Linked DNA regions of Azoarcus olearius. The protein of the gene in region 2 interacts with the protein of the main gene of each other region in a pairwise test. Links are inferred from orthologs where the notes say so. Each region holds a gene or a part of one and is shown on either strand. Other genes may lie near its edges.

What was found.
Region 1: the proteins of ftsZ (region 2) and dqs_RS00920 interact in binary tests that used the Escherichia coli proteins (3 or more experiments, as listed by UniProt). The link is inferred for Azoarcus olearius from one-to-one orthologs.
Region 3: the proteins of ftsZ (region 2) and zapD interact in binary tests that used the Escherichia coli proteins (3 or more experiments, as listed by UniProt). The link is inferred for Azoarcus olearius from one-to-one orthologs.

The regions. Positions count from the first base shown.
Region 1 is NZ_CP016210.1:204,603-209,970, reverse strand. Bases 1,647-4,491 are described here. They hold dqs_RS00920 (rod shape-determining protein), read right to left. Parts: upstream 3,669-4,491; coding sequence 2,625-3,668; downstream 1,647-2,624. Other genes in these bases: gatA (Asp-tRNA(Asn)/Glu-tRNA(Gln) amidotransferase subunit GatA), read left to right, coding at 4,125-4,491; gatC (Asp-tRNA(Asn)/Glu-tRNA(Gln) amidotransferase subunit GatC), read left to right, coding at 3,785-4,072; mreC (rod shape-determining protein MreC), read right to left, coding at 1,662-2,579; mreD (rod shape-determining protein MreD), read right to left, coding at 1,647-1,658. Outside these bases: mrdA (penicillin-binding protein 2), read right to left, coding at 1-1,127; more of mreD, read right to left, coding at 1,137-1,646; more of gatA, read left to right, coding at 4,492-5,368. UniProt on the Escherichia coli protein: Forms membrane-associated dynamic filaments that are essential for cell shape determination. Acts by regulating cell wall synthesis and cell elongation, and thus cell shape.
Region 2 is NZ_CP016210.1:989,749-995,063, reverse strand. The notes cover bases 1,737-4,528. They hold ftsZ (cell division protein FtsZ), read right to left. Parts: upstream 3,808-4,528; coding sequence 2,665-3,807; downstream 1,737-2,664. Other genes in these bases: ftsA (cell division protein FtsA), read right to left, coding at 3,949-4,528; lpxC (UDP-3-O-acyl-N-acetylglucosamine deacetylase), read right to left, coding at 1,737-2,499. Also shown: preprotein translocase subunit SecA, read right to left, coding at 1-814; dqs_RS04740 (DciA family protein), read left to right, coding at 920-1,348; dqs_RS04735 (hypothetical protein), read right to left, coding at 1,353-1,541; more of lpxC, read right to left, coding at 1,576-1,736; more of ftsA, read right to left, coding at 4,529-5,178; dqs_RS04715 (cell division protein FtsQ/DivIB), read right to left, coding at 5,175-5,315. UniProt on the Escherichia coli protein: Essential cell division protein that forms a contractile ring structure (Z ring) at the future cell division site. The regulation of the ring assembly controls the timing and the location of cell division.
Region 3 is NZ_CP016210.1:827,180-832,671, forward strand. The notes cover bases 1,682-4,650. They hold zapD (cell division protein ZapD), read right to left. Parts: upstream 3,560-4,650; coding sequence 2,804-3,559; downstream 1,682-2,803. Other genes in these bases: dqs_RS03940 (Nudix family hydrolase), read left to right, coding at 1,682-2,604; dqs_RS03945 (DNA gyrase inhibitor YacG), read right to left, coding at 2,601-2,801; coaE (dephospho-CoA kinase), read right to left, coding at 3,641-4,261; dqs_RS03960 (SPOR domain-containing protein), read right to left, coding at 4,258-4,650. Outside these bases: mltA (murein transglycosylase A), read right to left, coding at 1-612; dqs_RS03935 (ATP-binding protein), read left to right, coding at 792-1,655; more of dqs_RS03940, read left to right, coding at 1,648-1,681; more of dqs_RS03960, read right to left, coding at 4,651-4,968; dqs_RS03965 (type III pantothenate kinase), read right to left, coding at 5,032-5,492. UniProt on the Escherichia coli protein: Cell division factor that enhances FtsZ-ring assembly. Directly interacts with FtsZ and promotes bundling of FtsZ protofilaments, with a reduction in FtsZ GTPase activity.

The DNA.
Region 1 (5,368 bases), 790 kb from region 2 along the record:
TGCAGATCCACCATGCCGTGGCCGCCGACCTTGTCGTCCATGAAGCGGTGGCCGCCCGACACGAAGTAGCCCGGATCGGCCATCACGTAGCCCGGCGTGCGCTTGCCGGTGGTCAGCGCGCCGAGCGCCATGAAGGGCTTGAAGGTGGAGCCGGGCGGGTAGGCGCTGAAGATGGCGCGGTTGAGCAGCGGGTGGTCGGGCGAATCGTTGAGCTGCTTCCAGTCCTGCGCGGAGATGCCCTCGACGAACAGGTTGGGATCGAAGGTGGGCTTGGACACCAGCGCGAGCACGCCACCGGTGCCGGGCTCGATCGCGACCAGCGCGCCGCGCCGGTTGCCGAACGCGTTTTCGGCGATCTTCTGCAGTTCGATGTCCAGCGTCAGCTCGAGGTTGTTGCCGACCATCGCCGCGGTGCGCGACAGCCGCCGCACGGCGCGCCCGCCGGCGTTCACTTCCACCTGCTCGAAACCGGTCTGGCCGTGGAGTTCGGCCTCGTAGGACTGCTCCAGCCCGGCCTTGCCGATGTACTCGGAGCCGCGGTAGTTGGCAGTCTGGCCGCGCTCCTCGATGCGCTCCACGTCGCGATCGTTGATGCGGCCGATGTAGCCGATCACGTGCGACGCGACCTCGCCCTCGGGATAGTCGCGGAACAGCCGCGCCTGGACCTCCACGCCGGGGAAGCGGTAACGCTGCGCGGTAAAGCGCGCCACCTCCTCGTCGGTCAGCCGGGTGCGAATCGGCACGCTCTCGAAGTTGCGGCTTTCCTCCAGCACCTTGCGGAACCGGCGGCGGTCGCGCGGCTCGATGGTGACGACTTCGGCGAGGCCGTCGATCGTCGCCTCCAGGTCGCCCGCTTTGGACGGTGTGATCTCGAGCGTGTAGGCGGCATAGTTGCGCGCCAGCACGACGCCGTTGCGGTCGGTGATGGTGCCGCGGTTGGGCACGACCGGCAGCAGTGCGATGCGGTTGTCCTCGGCGCGGGTGTGGAAATACGCGTGCCGCGTCACCTGCAGGTAGTAGAAGCGCATCGCCAGCAGCGCGAAGCAGGCGAGGATGAACAGCGCTGCCACCACCACACGGTTGCGGAAGCGCGATTTTTCCTGGGCCGGGGTGCGAAACTCGGTCATGGGCGCGGATCAGATCGGCCGGTTGTCGTCCCGGTCGACCGGCTGGTATTGCGGCAGCAGCAGCAGGTAGTTCAGCGGCACCCACAGCGCGACGGCAGTGAAACTCGACAGGAAATACGCCCAGCCGGGGAACTCGGCCCCCGCGATCAGCCGCACCGCCACCATCAGCATCTGCGACGCCAGCAGCATCGGCAACACATGCAGCGCCTGCAGCAGCGGCGGAAACCACATCACCCGGCGCGCCAGGCCGGTGGCCAGATAGGCAAGCACGACGTAGGCGAGCGCATGCTGCCCCATCGCCGCCCCCTGACCGATATCGACGAGCACGCCGAACAGGAAACCCGCGCCCATGCCGATGCGCAGCGGTTCGCGGATGCACCAGAAGGCCAGCACCAGCGCCACCCAGTCGGGCACGCCCGGAAACCGGCCCGTGGGGACGTAAGCGAGCGCGAGCGCGACCATCAGGCTGAAATAGATGAAGCCGAGCCGGACCGGCAGCAGGATGCGACTCGAACGATTTGTCGGCTGCATGGGTCAGTGTCCTCCATCGCCACGGCGGGCCCGCCGCCCTTCGGCCGGCGGCGCCGGCGCAGGATCGACCGGAATGGGCGGCGGAGGTTCGGCGCGGCCCAGCACCAGCACCTGGCTGCTGCGCTCGACGCCCGCCACCGGCTTGCAGACGATGCGCGCAAAGGCCTCCGCCTCGCGGTCGACCGACAGCACTTCGGCCACCGGCAAACCGGGCAGGAACACGCCGTCCAGCCCCGAGGTGACCAGCATGTCGCCCACCTGGATATCGGCGCCCGCGATCACGAACCTCAGCTCGATGCGTCCCTGGCCGGTACCGAACAGCACCCCGCGCAAGCCGTTGCGCAGCACGCGCACCGGGATCGCCTGGTTGCGGTCGGTCAGCAGCGTGACTTCGGACTGGATCGGATAGACGCGCGTCACCTGGCCGATGACGCCGTCGGAATCGACCACCGCCAGGCCGGCCTCGACCCCCTGCTGCGCGCCGCGGTCGAGGATGACCTTGCGCGCGAAGGGATCGGGCGCGTTATAGAGGATTTCGGCGGCGACACTCTTTACCTGCACCCGCTCGGCCATCTGCATCAGACCGCGCAGCTGCTTGTATTCCTGCTCGAGCTGCTCGTAGCGCAGCAGCCGTTCGGCCGCGCCGAGCTGCTGGCGGCGCAGGTCGGCGTTTTCGAGCTGGACCTCGATCAGCGTGGCGAAATAGCGCGAGGCGTTGCGCACGAAATCGGCCGGCGTCGCCGCGGCCATCTGCAGCGGGTAGGTCACCACCGACAGCCCCTGGCGGAAGACCTCCAGGTAGCGGAAGCGCAGGTCGGCCACCAGCATCGCCAGGCAGACCGAGACGAGCAGGAACAGGCGCGCCAGCGGTGCGAGGCCGCGCCGGAAAATAGGAGGCGGCTGATGGCCGGCGAGGGACATCCTGGGATTTCCGGATCAGCAGGAAAAACGCCGTGACTGCGCGGATCAGTCCGACGTGAAGATGGAGCCGAGCTTGTCCATCTTGTCGAGCGCCAGGCCGCAGCCGCGCGCCACGCAGGTCAGCGGCTCCTCGGCCACGATCACCGGCAGGCCGGTCTCCTCCATCAGCAGGCGGTCGAGGTCGCGCAGCAGCGCACCGCCGCCGGTTAGCACCATGCCGCGGTCGGCGATGTCGGCGCCGAGTTCGGGCGGGGTCTGTTCCAGCGCGATCTTGACCGCGGAGACGATCTGGTTGAGCGGTTCGGTGAGCGCTTCCAGGATTTCGTTGGACGAGATGGTGAAGCTGCGCGGGATGCCTTCGGCCAGGTTGCGGCCCTTGACTTCCATTTCGCGCACTTCGGAGCCGGGGAAGGCCGAGCCGATGTTCTTCTTGATGTTCTCGGCGGTGGTGTCGCCGATCAGCATGCCGTAGTTGCGGCGGATGTAATTGACGATGGCATCGTCGAACTTGTCGCCGCCGACGCGCACGCTGCCGGCATAGACCATGCCGCCGAGCGAGATCACGCCGACTTCGGTGGTGCCCCCGCCGATGTCGACCACCATGGAGCCGGTGGCATCCGACACCGGCAGGCCGGCGCCGATCGCCGCGGCCATCGGTTCCTCGATCAGATACACCTGCGAGGCGCCTGCGGCGAGGGCCGCGTCACGGATCGCGCGGCGTTCGACCTGGGTGGAGCCGCAGGGCACGCAGATGATGATGCGCGGGCTGGGCGACAGCAGGCGGGAATCGTGCACCTTCTTGATGAACTGCTTGATCATCTGCTCGGTGACGACGAAATCGGCGATGACACCGTCCTTCATCGGGCGAATCGCGGTGATGTTGCCCGGGGTCTTGCCAAGCATCTGCTTGGCCGCGTGGCCCACCGCCTGGATGGTGCGCTTGGCGTTGGGACCGCCCTCGGTGCGGATGGCGACCACGGAGGGTTCGTCGAGCACGATGCCCTTGCCGCGCACGTAGATCAGCGTGTTCGCAGTGCCAAGGTCGATGGCGAGATCGTTGGAAAAATAAGAGCGCAGAAAACCAAACATGAGGGATTCCGAAACCGGTGGGGAAGAAGCGCCGCGGAGGGGCGGGCCCGGAGCCAGGCCAAAGGCGGATATGATAACCTACAAACCTTTGTCGATTCAGCAGGTTTTGTTTCCCCATGTCGTTGTCCAATGAACAGGTGGGCCGCATTGCCCGCCTCGCCCGCCTGGCGATTTCCGAGGGTGAAATCGACGCCGTTCGCGCCAAGCTCGACGGCATTTTCGGCCTGATCGAGCAGATGCAGGCGGTCGACACCGCCGGGGTCGAGCCGATGAGCCATCCGCAGGAGCTGGCCACCCGCCTGCGCGACGACGTGGTCACCGAAACCGACCGCCGCAGCGCCTTCCAGTCCGTCGCCCCGCAGACCGAGGCCGGCCTGTATCTGGTGCCCAAGGTCATCGAATGAACCCGCGGCCGGCACCCCTGTGCTGCCGGCCGCGCCCACACGCTTCCCGCCCATGATCAACGCTTCCGTTTCCGAGCTGCGCCGCGCGCTCGACACCCGGCAGGTTTCCAGCGTCGAGCTGGCCACGCTCTTCCTCGACCGCATCGCGGAACGCAATCCGGCCCTCAACGCCTTCATCACGATCGACCGCGAAGGCGCGCTCGCCGCCGCGCGCGCGGCCGACGCCCGCATCGCCGCCGGCACTGCCGGTCCGCTCACCGGCATCCCGCTCGCGCACAAGGACCTGTTCTGCACCGAAGGCGTGCTGACCACCTGTGGCTCGAAGATGCTGGCCGACTTCGTCAGCCCCTATGACGCCCACGTCGTCAGCCGGCTGAAGGACGCCGGCGCCGTCAGCCTGGGCAAGACCAACATGGACGAGTTCGCGATGGGCTCGTCGAACGAGTCCTCGCACTACGGCGCGGTGCGCAATCCGTGGGACACCACCCGCATTCCCGGCGGCTCGTCGGGCGGCTCGGCGGCCGCGGTGGCCGCCCGCCTGGTGCCGCTTGCCACCGGCTCCGACACCGGCGGCTCGGTGCGCCAGCCCGCCTCGCACACCGGCGTCACCGGCATCAAGCCCACCTACGGCGTCGTCAGCCGCTACGGCATGATCGCCTACGCCTCCTCGCTCGATCAGGGCGGCGCCTTCGGCGCTTCGGCGGAAGACTGCGCGCTGCTGCTCACGGCCATGGCCGGCTTCGATCCGCGCGACTCCACCTGCCTCGACCGCCCGGCCGAGGACTACGCGGCCGCACTCGCGCCCACCGCCGGCGGCAAGCCGCTCGCCGGCCTGCGCATTGGCCTGCCGCGCGAGTTCTTCGCCGAAGGCATGGCGGACGACGTGCGCGCAGCGGTGGACGCCGCGCTCGACCAGTACCGCGCGCTCGGCGCCGTCACCGTCGAGGTCAGCCTGCCCAACGCCAAACTGGCCGTGCCCGCCTACTACGTGATCGCGCCGGCCGAGGCGTCGAGCAACCTGTCCCGTTTCGACGGCGTGCGCTACGGCCACCGCGCCGCGGAATACGGCGACCTCAACGACATGTACTGCAAGAGCCGCGCGGAAGGCTTCGGCGCCGAGGTCAAGCGCCGCATCCTGGTCGGTACCTATGTGCTGTCGCACGGCTACTACGACGCCTACTACCTGCAGGCGCAGAAGCTGCGCCGCCTGATCGCGCAGGACTTCCAGGCCGCCTTCGCGCAGTGCGACGTCATTGCCGGCCCCACCAGCCCGACCACGGCGTGGGCGATTGGCGA
Region 2 (5,315 bases):
GGGCCTTGAGGTCGACCGTGTAGTCGCCCGGCTCGATCACGCTGTCCTTGTCGTCCAGCCCGCCTTCCTGGCGCTTCAACAGCGGTGCCACCTGGTTCATCTTCAGGTAAAGGTCGGTGTGGTCTTCGGCCTGGCCGGAGATGATCAGCGGCGTGCGCGCCTCGTCGATTAGGATGGAGTCCACCTCGTCGACCACGGCAAAGTTGAGGCCGCGCTGCACCCGCTCGCCGGTCGCATAGACCATGTTGTCGCGCAGGTAGTCGAAGCCGAATTCGTTGTTGGTGCCGTAGGTGATGTCCGCAGCGTAGGCGAGCTGCTTCTCCGCATGGCCCATGCGCGACAGGTTGCAGCCGGTAGTGAGCCCAAGAAAGCCGTAGATGCGCCCCATCATCTCGGCGTCGCGGCTGGCCAGGTAGTCGTTGACCGTGATGACATGCACGCCCTTGCCGGGCAGCGCGTTGAGGTAGGCGGCGAGCGTTGCGACCAGGGTCTTGCCTTCGCCGGTGCGCATTTCGGCGATCTTGCCGTCGTGCAGCACCATGCCGCCGATCAGCTGGACGTCGAAGTGGCGCATGCCGTGCACCCGCTTGCCGGCTTCGCGCACGACGGCGAACGCTTCCGGCAGCAGATCGTCCAGCGTCGCACCGTCCGCCAGCCGCTGGCGGAACTCGCCGGTCTTGCCCCGCAGGGCCTCGTCGGAAAGCGCTGCGATCTCCGGCTCGAGCGCGTTGATCTTGCGCACGTTCTGGGAATACTGGCGAATGAGACGGTCGTTGCGACTACCGAAGAGTTTCTTGAGCAGACCGGAGATCATGAGATGGGGGCGAGGTCGATTCGGCAAAGCGGCGAGTTTATCATGTCGCGTTAATCGCCCCATGACGCGCCACTGGCGCCACCAAAACGCCCTCCGCGCCGCACCATGACCCGACTCCTGCAACGCTACCTCGGCAGCGGCGACGCCCTCGCCCGCCTGCAAGACCACGCCGCCCGGCTGCGCCGCCTGCAGGGCGTGCTGGAACGCCTGCTGCCGCCGGCGCTGGCCGACGCGTGCCGCGTCGCCAACATCAAGGACGACGCGCTCGTCATCGCCGCACAGGGCGGGGCGGCCGCCAGCCGGCTCAAGCAGATGCTGCCCAGCCTGCAGGCCCAGTTTCTCCAGGCCGGTTATCCGCTGCAGTCGATCAAGGTGAAGGTGGCGACGCCACAGCAGGCGGAATGGCGCCGGCCGCCGCCGGAGCGCCACATCTCGCAGACGGCGCGCAGCAGCATCACCGACTTTGCCGCCACGCTGCCGGCGGATTCGCCGCTGCGCGCATCGCTGGAACGGCTGGCGCGACGCAGCAGCTGAAGCGTCAAAGGGTGGGGGCGAGCACCCGTTCGACCAGAAGCAGCGCGAAGAACACCAACACCACGACCAGCCCGAAGCGCAGGCTTTTCCACGCCCACGCCTTGTAGCGCGGCTTGCCGGTGGCGAGCCACAGCAGCAGCGAGCCGCCGGTGCCCAGCACCACGAGCAGGATGGCGAGCCGCATGATCAGCATTGCGCCCGTCCGGTTTTTGATGGGTGCGGAGCGCTCACGCGGCCGCCAGCACCGGCGCGAACTGGTGGGCCACCGCCGGCGGCGTCGCGGCCTCGCGTTCGAAGCTGACGATCTCCCAGGCGCTGCGGTCTTCGAGCAGCACACGCAGGATCTGGTTGTTCAAGGCATGGCCGGACTTGTGAGCCGAATAACGCGCCAGCAGCGGATGGCCGCACAGATAGAGGTCGCCGATCGCATCGAGCACCTTGTGCTTGACGAACTCGTCCGCGTAGCGAAGCCCGTCGGCGTTGAGCACCCGGTACTCGTCCATCACGATCGCGTTTTCCAGGCTGCCACCCAGCGCCAGCCCGTTGGCGCGCATGAACTCGACATCCTGCATGAAGCCGAAGGTGCGCGCCCGCGCGACATCGCGCACATAGGAGTGGGTGGCGAAGTCGATGCTGACCGCGGTCGAGGTGCTGTCGATGGCCGGATGATTGAAGACGATCGAGAAGTCGAGCCGGAAACCGTCGTAGGGTTCCAGCCGCACCCATTTGTCGCCCTCGCGGTACTCCACCGGCTTCTTGACCCGCAGGAAGCGCTTGGGCGCCTTCTGCTCCTCGATGCCGGCGGACTGCAGCAGGAACACGAAGGGGCCGGAGCTGCCGTCGAGGATGGGAATTTCCGGCGCATCGACGTCGATATGCAGATTGTCGATACCCAGCCCGGCCAGCGCGGACATCAGGTGCTCGACGGTGCCGACCTTCTGGCCGCCCTTCTCCAGCCCGGAGCACATGCGGGTGTCGCAGACGGCGTACGGATCGGCGGGCAGGTCGAGCGGCGGATCGAGGTCGACGCGATGGAAGACGATGCCGGTATCCGGCGCAGCAGGCCGCAGCACAAGGTTGACCTTGCGCCCGCCATGGAGGCCGACCCCGGTCGCCTTGACCGTGGACTTGAGCGTACGTTGCCGGATCATTTGTTGTTTTCCTTCATCACGCCAATAGTTTAGCACGTGCCATGGAGGGCTTCCGGCAGCGGGGGCGCTATCGCGGCGATAGGAAAAAGCGACGGGCATCCCGCGCGCGCCGGAGGCGGCGGCACGCACGGGATGCCCGTCGGCTGCGGCTGGACGCCGCAGTGCTTAGTCGGCCTGACGGCGCAGGAAAGCGGGGATGTCGTAATTGCCCATGCCGTTGCTCGCCATCGCATCCACGGTGGTGCGGGCGCCGCCGCGGCCGGTGCGGAACACCTCCGGCATCGCGGGGTTGGCATCGACACCGCCCATCGGGCCGTAAGTGCCGGTGCCCTGCACAACCTGCATCACCGGCTGGCGCGCGGCGCGCGGGGTGCCCAGGCCGGTAGCGACCACGGTGATGCGGATGTTGTCGCCCATGCTCTCGTCGAACACGGTGCCGTACTTGACGAAGGCTTCCGGCGCGGCGAAGGCCTGCACCGTCTTCACCGCGTCGCGCACTTCCGACATCTTCAGCGACTTGCTGGCGGTGATGTTGATCAGCACGCAGCGCGCGCCGGACAGCTCGGTGCCCTCCAGCAGCGGCGACACGGCGGCCTGCTCGGCGGCGATGCGGGCGCGGTCCATGCCGGAGGCTTCGGCCGACCCCATCATGGCACGGCCCATTTCGGCCATCGCGGTGCGCACGTCCTGGAAGTCGACGTTGACCAGACCCGGCACGTTGATGATCTCGGCGATGCCGCCGACGGCCGAGCGCAGCACGTTGTCGGCAGAGCGGAAGCACTCCTCGAAGCCGGCATCGTCACCGAACACGTCGAGCAGCTTGTCGTTGAGCACCACGATCAGCGAATCGACGTGGCGGGTCAGTTCCTCGACGCCGCTTTCGGCAACGCGGATGCGGTTCTCGAAATCGAAGGGCTTGGTCACCACGGCAACGCACAGGATGCCCATTTCCTTGGCGATTTCCGCCACGACCGGCGCGGCGCCGGTACCGGTGCCGCCACCCATGCCGCCGGTGATGAAGCACATGTGGGCACCTTCGAGCGCGGCGGCGATCTGCTCGCGCGACTCCTGCGCCGCGGCGCGGCCGGCTTCCGGCTTGGAACCGGCGCCAAGACCGGTGACGCCGAGCTGGATCTTGGTCGACGCCAGGCAGCGCGACAGCGCCTGCGCATCGGTATTGGCGGAGATGAACTGCACCCCCTGCACTCCCTCGCGGATCATGTGATCGACGGCGTTGCCACCGGCGCCCCCGATGCCGATCACCTTGATGATCGTTCCGGTCGGTTCTTTCTCAACGATTTCAAACATTTGCCTCGCCTCCATGGAAAACGGCCCTGCTATTCAACCGACACCCGACCGACCCGTATCTAGTATTAACCATAAAGTCTACTACTAAATATCGGGCCGAACACAGGTACTCATTCAAAATGACTGCATTTATGTCTGCGGTCAGAAATTCTTTTCGAACCAGGCCTTCATGCGCCCGAAGATCTGCTTCACCGAACGCGTGTCGCGCGCCTGGATGCCGCGCCGGCGCTGCGCCGCGCCTTCCATCACCAGGCCCATCGCGGTGGCGTAGCGTGGCTGGCAGACGACGTCGGCCAAGCCCCCGTCGTACTGCGGCGAACCGATGCGCACCGGCATGTGGAACACGTCCTCGCCCAGCTCGGCCATGCCGCGCATCACCGACGAACCGCCGGTCAGCACGATGCCGGACGACAGCAGTTCCTCGTAGCCGCTGCGGCGCAACTCCGCCTGCACCAGCTCGAACAGCTCCGACACGCGCGGCTCGATGACGTCGGCCAGCGCCTGGCGCGACAGCTTGCGCGGCGGACGATCGCCCACGCCCGGCACTTCGATCATTTCCTCGGCGTCGGCCATCTGGTGCATTGCCACGCCTTGGTGGATCTTGATGTCCTCCGCCTCGGCGGTCGGGGTACGCAGCGCCATCGCGATGTCGTTGGTGATCTGGTCGCCGGCGATCGGCAGCACCGCGGTATGGCGGATCGCGCCCTGGGTGAACACGGCGATGTCGGTGGTGCCACCGCCGATGTCCACCAGACAGACGCCGAGCTCCTTCTCATCCTCGGTCAGCACCGCGTAGCTGGAAGCCAGCGGCTGCAGGATCAGGTCCATCACCTCAAGGCCACAGCGGCGCACGCACTTGATGACGTTCTGCGCCGCCGACACCGCGCCGGTGACGATGTGCACCTTCACTTCCAGCTTGACGCCGCTCATGCCGATGGGTTCGCGCACGCCGCCCTGGCCGTCGATGATGAATTCCTGGGTGAGGATGTGCAGGATCTGCTGCTCGGCCGGGATCGGCATCGCGCGCGCGACCTCGATCACGCGCTCGACGTCGAGCGGCGTGACCTCCTTGTCCTTGATCGCGACCATGCCGTTTGAGTTGAAGCTCTTGATGTGGCTGCCGGCGATGCCGGTGTACACATCGCGGATCTTGCAGTCGGCCATCAGCTCGACCTCCTGGATCACGCGCGAGATCGCGTCCACCGTGGCCTCGATGTTCACCACCACGCCGCGCTTCAACCCGCTGGTCGGCTGGGTGCCGAGGCCGACGACATTGAGCCGGCCGTCCGGCCGCACCTCGGCCACCATGCAGGTGATCTTGGCGGTGCCAATGTCCAGCCCGACGATCAGTTCCTTGTATTCCTTGCTCATTGCTTGCCTTTTCCTGCGATGACGCCGTCCGCCGGCGTCAATGCGAATCCGCCCGGGTAGCGGAGGTCGGCCACCGCCACCGTGGTTCCCACGTGTTGCTGCAGTTGCGGCCACGCGGCGATGAAACGCTTCAGTCG
Region 3 (5,492 bases), 160 kb from region 2 along the record:
GTCGCGCTTCCAGTACGGGAGCACCTTGTTGCCAACCAGACGGCCGCGCAACCGGTAGCCCTTCAGTTCCGGATAGACGGAGGCAAGGTCGATGGTAAGGAGGTCGCCCGGCGTGCCGTGCACTGGCCACCGGTAGAGCGCGTCCGGGGTACGGCTGGCTTTGATCAGCGGTTCGTAATAGCCGGTGATCAGGCCCTGTTCGCTGCCGTCGGGATTGACCAGCTGCCAGGGCGAGAAGTGGCGTTCGAAGAATGCGCGTGCCTGCGCGGCGCCTGGCGCCTCTCCCAACTGGCGGGCGGCTTTGCAGCTGGCCTGCCACGGCGCCTGTTTTTCTAGCACGTTGCAGGACTTGCGAAAGGCGGACCACGCTTCGCTCGGGTCGTCGTCCCGCCAGCCGTCGATTTCCGTCCAGCTGGCTGCGCGGTGGGGCGGAACTTCGGCCACCGGCTGCGCTGCCGGACATGCGGCGCAGGCTTGGCACACCGTAGGCGATGGACAGGCTTGTGGCGTGGAGACCGGGGCGACCGGCAGCGTCGGCGAAGAACTGCAGGCAGACAGAAGCAGCGCGCAGCTGGCAAGGACGGGGGCGATGGAGCGGGGCAGGAGCGTCATGGTTGCTTCACGGTAAACTGCATGGACCGAACGAAGTATACGGGCTCTAGCGAGCCGGCCGGAGGTGTGCGGGATGTGGGTGATATTTCTCGAGGTTGGCATTGCGCTCGCGCTGGTCGGTGTCGTGGTGTGGGCAACCTGGCCAAGAGGCCGGAACCAGCTGGAAGACAAGAACGACGATGACTGACCTGAATGGATTCCTGCAGCGGGCTGAAGCCTTGCTGGATCGACTCGATGCGCTGCTCCCGGCGCCGGCTCCCGAACCGGACTGGACCGCGGCGAAGGCTTTCCGCTGGCAGCGGCGAAACGGGCGTGGCGCGCTGGTGCCGGTGAAGCTTGTCGACCGCATACGCCTTGAGGACCTGAAGGACGTCGATTCCCAGAAGGAGCGTATAGACCGCAACACGCGTCAGTTCCTCGCCGGCCGCAGCGCCAACAATGTCCTGTTGACCGGCGCGCGCGGAACGGGGAAGTCTTCGCTGATCAAGGGCTTGCTCAATGCTTATGCGGATCAGGGGCTGCGGCTGATCGAGGTCGACAAATCCGACCTCGTGGCGCTGCCCGAAATCGTCGACCTGGTAGCGGGACGGCCGGAGCGCTTCATCCTCTACTGCGACGACCTGTCGTTCGAGGAAGGCGAGGACGCCTACAAGGCCTTGAAGAGCGTGCTCGATGGGTCGATTGCCGCGATGTCGGCCAACGTGCTGGTCTACGCCACCTCCAACCGTCGCCACCTGATGCCGGAGTACCACGACGAAAATCTTCAGGTACGTCACGCCGGCGGCGAGCTTCACCCTGGCGAGGCGGTGGAGGAGAAGGTGTCGCTGTCGGACAGATTCGGCTTGTGGGTGTCCTTCTATCCCTTCAACCAGGATGAATACCTGGAGATCGTGGAGCACTGGCTCGGCGTCTTCCGTGTCCCCAAGCGGCGCATCGCGGCGGCACGCCAGGAAGCGCTGCAGTGGGCGCTGATGCGTGGCGCACGCTCTGGGCGGGTTGCGTGGCAGTTCGCGCGGGACTACGCGGGCCGGGAGGATGGCTGAGGTGGGCGCCCGCAAGATCGTCAATGTCGCGGCCGGGGTCATCCTGGAGCGCGGACGGGTGTTGCTCGGGCAGCGCGCACCCGACACCTTCTATCCCGGCTACTGGGAATTCCCCGGAGGCAAGGTCGAACCTGGCGAATCCGCGGCAGATGCGCTCAAGCGCGAGCTGGCCGAGGAGCTAGGCATCGTGGTGCCGCACGTGCGGCCCTGGCTGACCCGCGAGCACGACTACGAACACGCTCACGTCCGCTTGCACTTCTTCGAGGTTCCGGCGTGGTCCGGAGCGCCGGTGGCGCACGTGCATGCGGCGCTGCGCTGGGCCGAGCCGGAGCTGATCGCGACCGCGTGCGCGCCGATGTTGCCCGCCAACGGCCCGATCCTGAAGGCGCTGCAACTGCCGCGCCGGATGGGTATCACGCAGGCCGCCGAACGGGGCGTGGCGCGTCAGCTGGACGAGCTTGAGCAGGCCCTGGGCGCGGGCCTGCGCCTGGTGCAGGTGCGCGAAGCGGCGCTGCCTCGCCGGCAGCAGATCGAATTCGCACAGGAAGTGGTGCGCCGCGTAGCCGCGGCCGGTGGAATCGTGGTCATCAATGGCGACCTCGATCTTGCCCGTGCAGTGGGTGCGCCCGGGGTGCACCTTCCGTCAGCGGCACTCCTTGATTGCACGGTCCGCCCCGCGTTCGAGTGGGTCGGAGCGTCTTGCCACTCGGAAGAGGAGCTGCTGGCGGCGGCGGCCCTGGGGCTGGACTACGCCGTGCTCGGGCCGGTGCGGCCCACGGCATCCCATCCTGGCCAGGCTGCGCTCGGCTGGGCGCGCTTTGGCGAGTTGGCAGGCACGCTGCCATTTCCGGTCTTTGCGCTCGGTGGTCTCGGCTGGGGCGACATGGATTGCGCCCGCGACCATGGGGCGCATGGTGTTGCGGCGATCCGCGGGGCGTGGGGCGCTTAGCGCCCCGAGCCGGTTTCGGCCGCGTCGGTGTCGTCGGGGGGCGAGGTCGGAACCTTGTATTCCTCGCTCGCCCATGCACCGAGGTCGATCTGGCGGCAACGCGCCGAACAGAACGGCCGGTAGCGGCTCTCCGGCACCCAGGGCACCTGGGCGCCGCAGGTCGGGCATTTGACGATGCGGGGGGCGTGATCGACCACGTTCAAAGCGTGCAGAAAGTCAGCTCGAAGGTGATCTCGCGCTCGGCGACGCGGGGACGAGCAACGGTTTCGGGAAGCATGAAGCGGATGTTGAGTGCGTACTTGTTGGCGCTGATCTCCGGCACGACCGCTTCGCTGCGCGGAATGCGCACGCGCAACATCTGGGCGACGCGTCCCGCCATCGTCAGCTGGTAGGTGCCGGCGCGTGCGCGTTGCTGCTCGGGGCGGCCGCTGCTCCGCAACAGACGCATCACGATTTCGATGCCGTCGCGGATCGGCGTCATCGGCATGATCCAGGCGTCAAGGTCGTGACGCCGTTCGGCCGCGTCCCGGTTCAGCCAGAAATGGTAGGAAGGCAGGTCGAACTGACAGACGCCACCGGGAATTGCCGCGCGGCTGCGGATGCCCATCAGCCACTCGTTCTCGCGCAGGTATTGCCCGATCTTGCCCGCCATCGACAGCAGCGCGGTCGAGGCCTGTTCGATCTCATAAAGCGCGCCGGCCAGCGCCTCTTCGGAAATTTCCGGGTTGTTGCGGAACGACAGCAGGATCTGACGCTGCCGCTCAAGCTCCTGCACCAGGTCGACCTTCAGGTCGGCGCGGCTGGCGACTTCAAGAATCTCGAAGATGGTCAGCAGCGCGACATGATGGTCGAGCGGTGCTTCGCTGCCGCCAAAATGAGCGACCTTGCGGAACAGGTCTTCAAGGCGAAGTAGCGTGCGAATGCGCTCGCTGAGAGGGTATTCGTAGCTAATCACCGCGTCTTGTCCGCAAGATTCCGGCGCTCCAGAGTAATCGGTCGATGATAGCACAGCGTCGCCAGCCCGCCGTTGCACCGCCTAGACCTTGGTGGTATCGCCCGCGAGCGCGAGATAGCGCGCATGCAGGATATCCACCTGTGCATGCAAGGCGCTCAGGGTCGTGCTGTTGTCGATCACGTCGTCGGCTACGGCCAGGCGCTCCGCCCGGCTGGCCTGTGCCCGCATGATCGCGAGAATCTGCGCCTCCTCCAGCCCGCTTCGCGCCCGCACCCGTTCGATCTGCAAGGCTTCAGGGCAATCGACGATGCAGATCCGGTCGCACCGCGCGCGGGCGGTGCCGGATTCAACGAGCAGGGGAATGGCGAGGATGACGTAGGGGCTGGGTGCAGCGGCCACCTGGCGGTCGCTTTCGGTCCGGATCATCGGATGCAGGATGGCTTCCAGTTCGCGTCGGGCGGCGGGTCGGGAGAAGACCAGCGCCCGCATCGCATCACGGTCCATGCGGCCGTCGGCGGTGATACAGGCTGAGCCGAAGTGTGCGGCGATCTGCGGCATCGCCGCGCCGCCGGGGCCGGTCAGCGCGTGTGCGATCGCATCGGTATCGACGAGCGTGGCGCCCAGGTGGGCGAAGCGATCCGCCGCTGCGCTCTTGCCGCTGCCTATGCCTCCGCTCAGGCCGACGACGTAGGGGCGTTTCACGGCGTGCAGGTCGCGTTCGCAGCGGGGAGGCCGGTCGCGACACGCCGCAATTGTTCCTCCGTGGCGATGGCATCGACGGCCTGCGTGACAGCCAGGCGGGGCGCGACACCCGCAGTGCGCACACCGCGGCTGCGCAGCTGTGCGAGTTGTTGGTGGGCTGCGGCTTCGGATTTGAACAGGCCCAACGAGATCGCAAACTGGTTTGGCCCCGCATCCTGCACGATGAAGTAGTCGGTGACACCAAGTGCCTTCAATTCGCGCACCTTGCGTTCCGCCTGATCGCGCGAACCCTGCGGCGGCAAACGGACCCACCACGACGCGGGCGCTTCGCCGCTGTGACGGCGAACGGTAAGGCCCGCTTCGGCGATGCGGGCAGCGAGACGTTCGGCTTCTTCTGCGCTGAGTCCGGACCAGGACGCGCACGCCAGGGTCGATGCGGGCGGCGGCTCTGCCGGTGGAGCCGACGGAGCCGGGGCTTCATTGGCGGCGGTCGTGTTGTCCGCTGTTGCTGCGGGGGCGGCCGAGACCGCGGCGCTCGCCGACGGCGCCTGTTCACCGATGAAGCGCACCCGTTCCGGATGCAACTGGTTGGCGACGCGTTCGGGCTCGCCGACGGACGCGGGAGCGCCGAACCAACCGGCGATCGCGGCAAGGGCGAGGCCGTTGAGAATCAGCAGCAGGATGAGCGCAAAGCGTGTCCAGACCATGCGAAGAGCTTACCTGATTCGTCCGTAGCCGGGCCACGCCCGGGTGCCGGTAGGGTGGGGGGTTCAACTGTCCGCGGCGTCCGCCGCGGCAATGACGGCGAGTCCGTCGAGGACCAGGTTGGGCACGGCGCGGGTTCGAACCGACAGAAGGTCGGCAAACCGTGGCGCAGCGCCGCCGGTGAGCACGCACAGTGCGTCCTCCTGAGGGACGAGTTGCGCGAACATGCGCTCGACAGCACCTGCCTGCGCCATCGCACAACCCGACTCGATCGCGTCCGCGGTGTTGCGAGGATGGGGCGTAACGTGGCCGTCCTCCAGCCGCAGTCCGCTGGTATTCGATGCCAGGGATTGGCGCATGAGGTCGATGCCGGGCAGGATGAGCCCGCCCTGGAACTGTCCGTCCGCATCCAGGTGATCCACCGTGGTGGCGGTGCCGGCGCTGACGACGAGGCAGGGGCCGCCATGCAGCCGCCGCGCGCCGATCAGGGCCGCCCAGCGGTCGGTGCCGAGCTGCGCAGGACGGT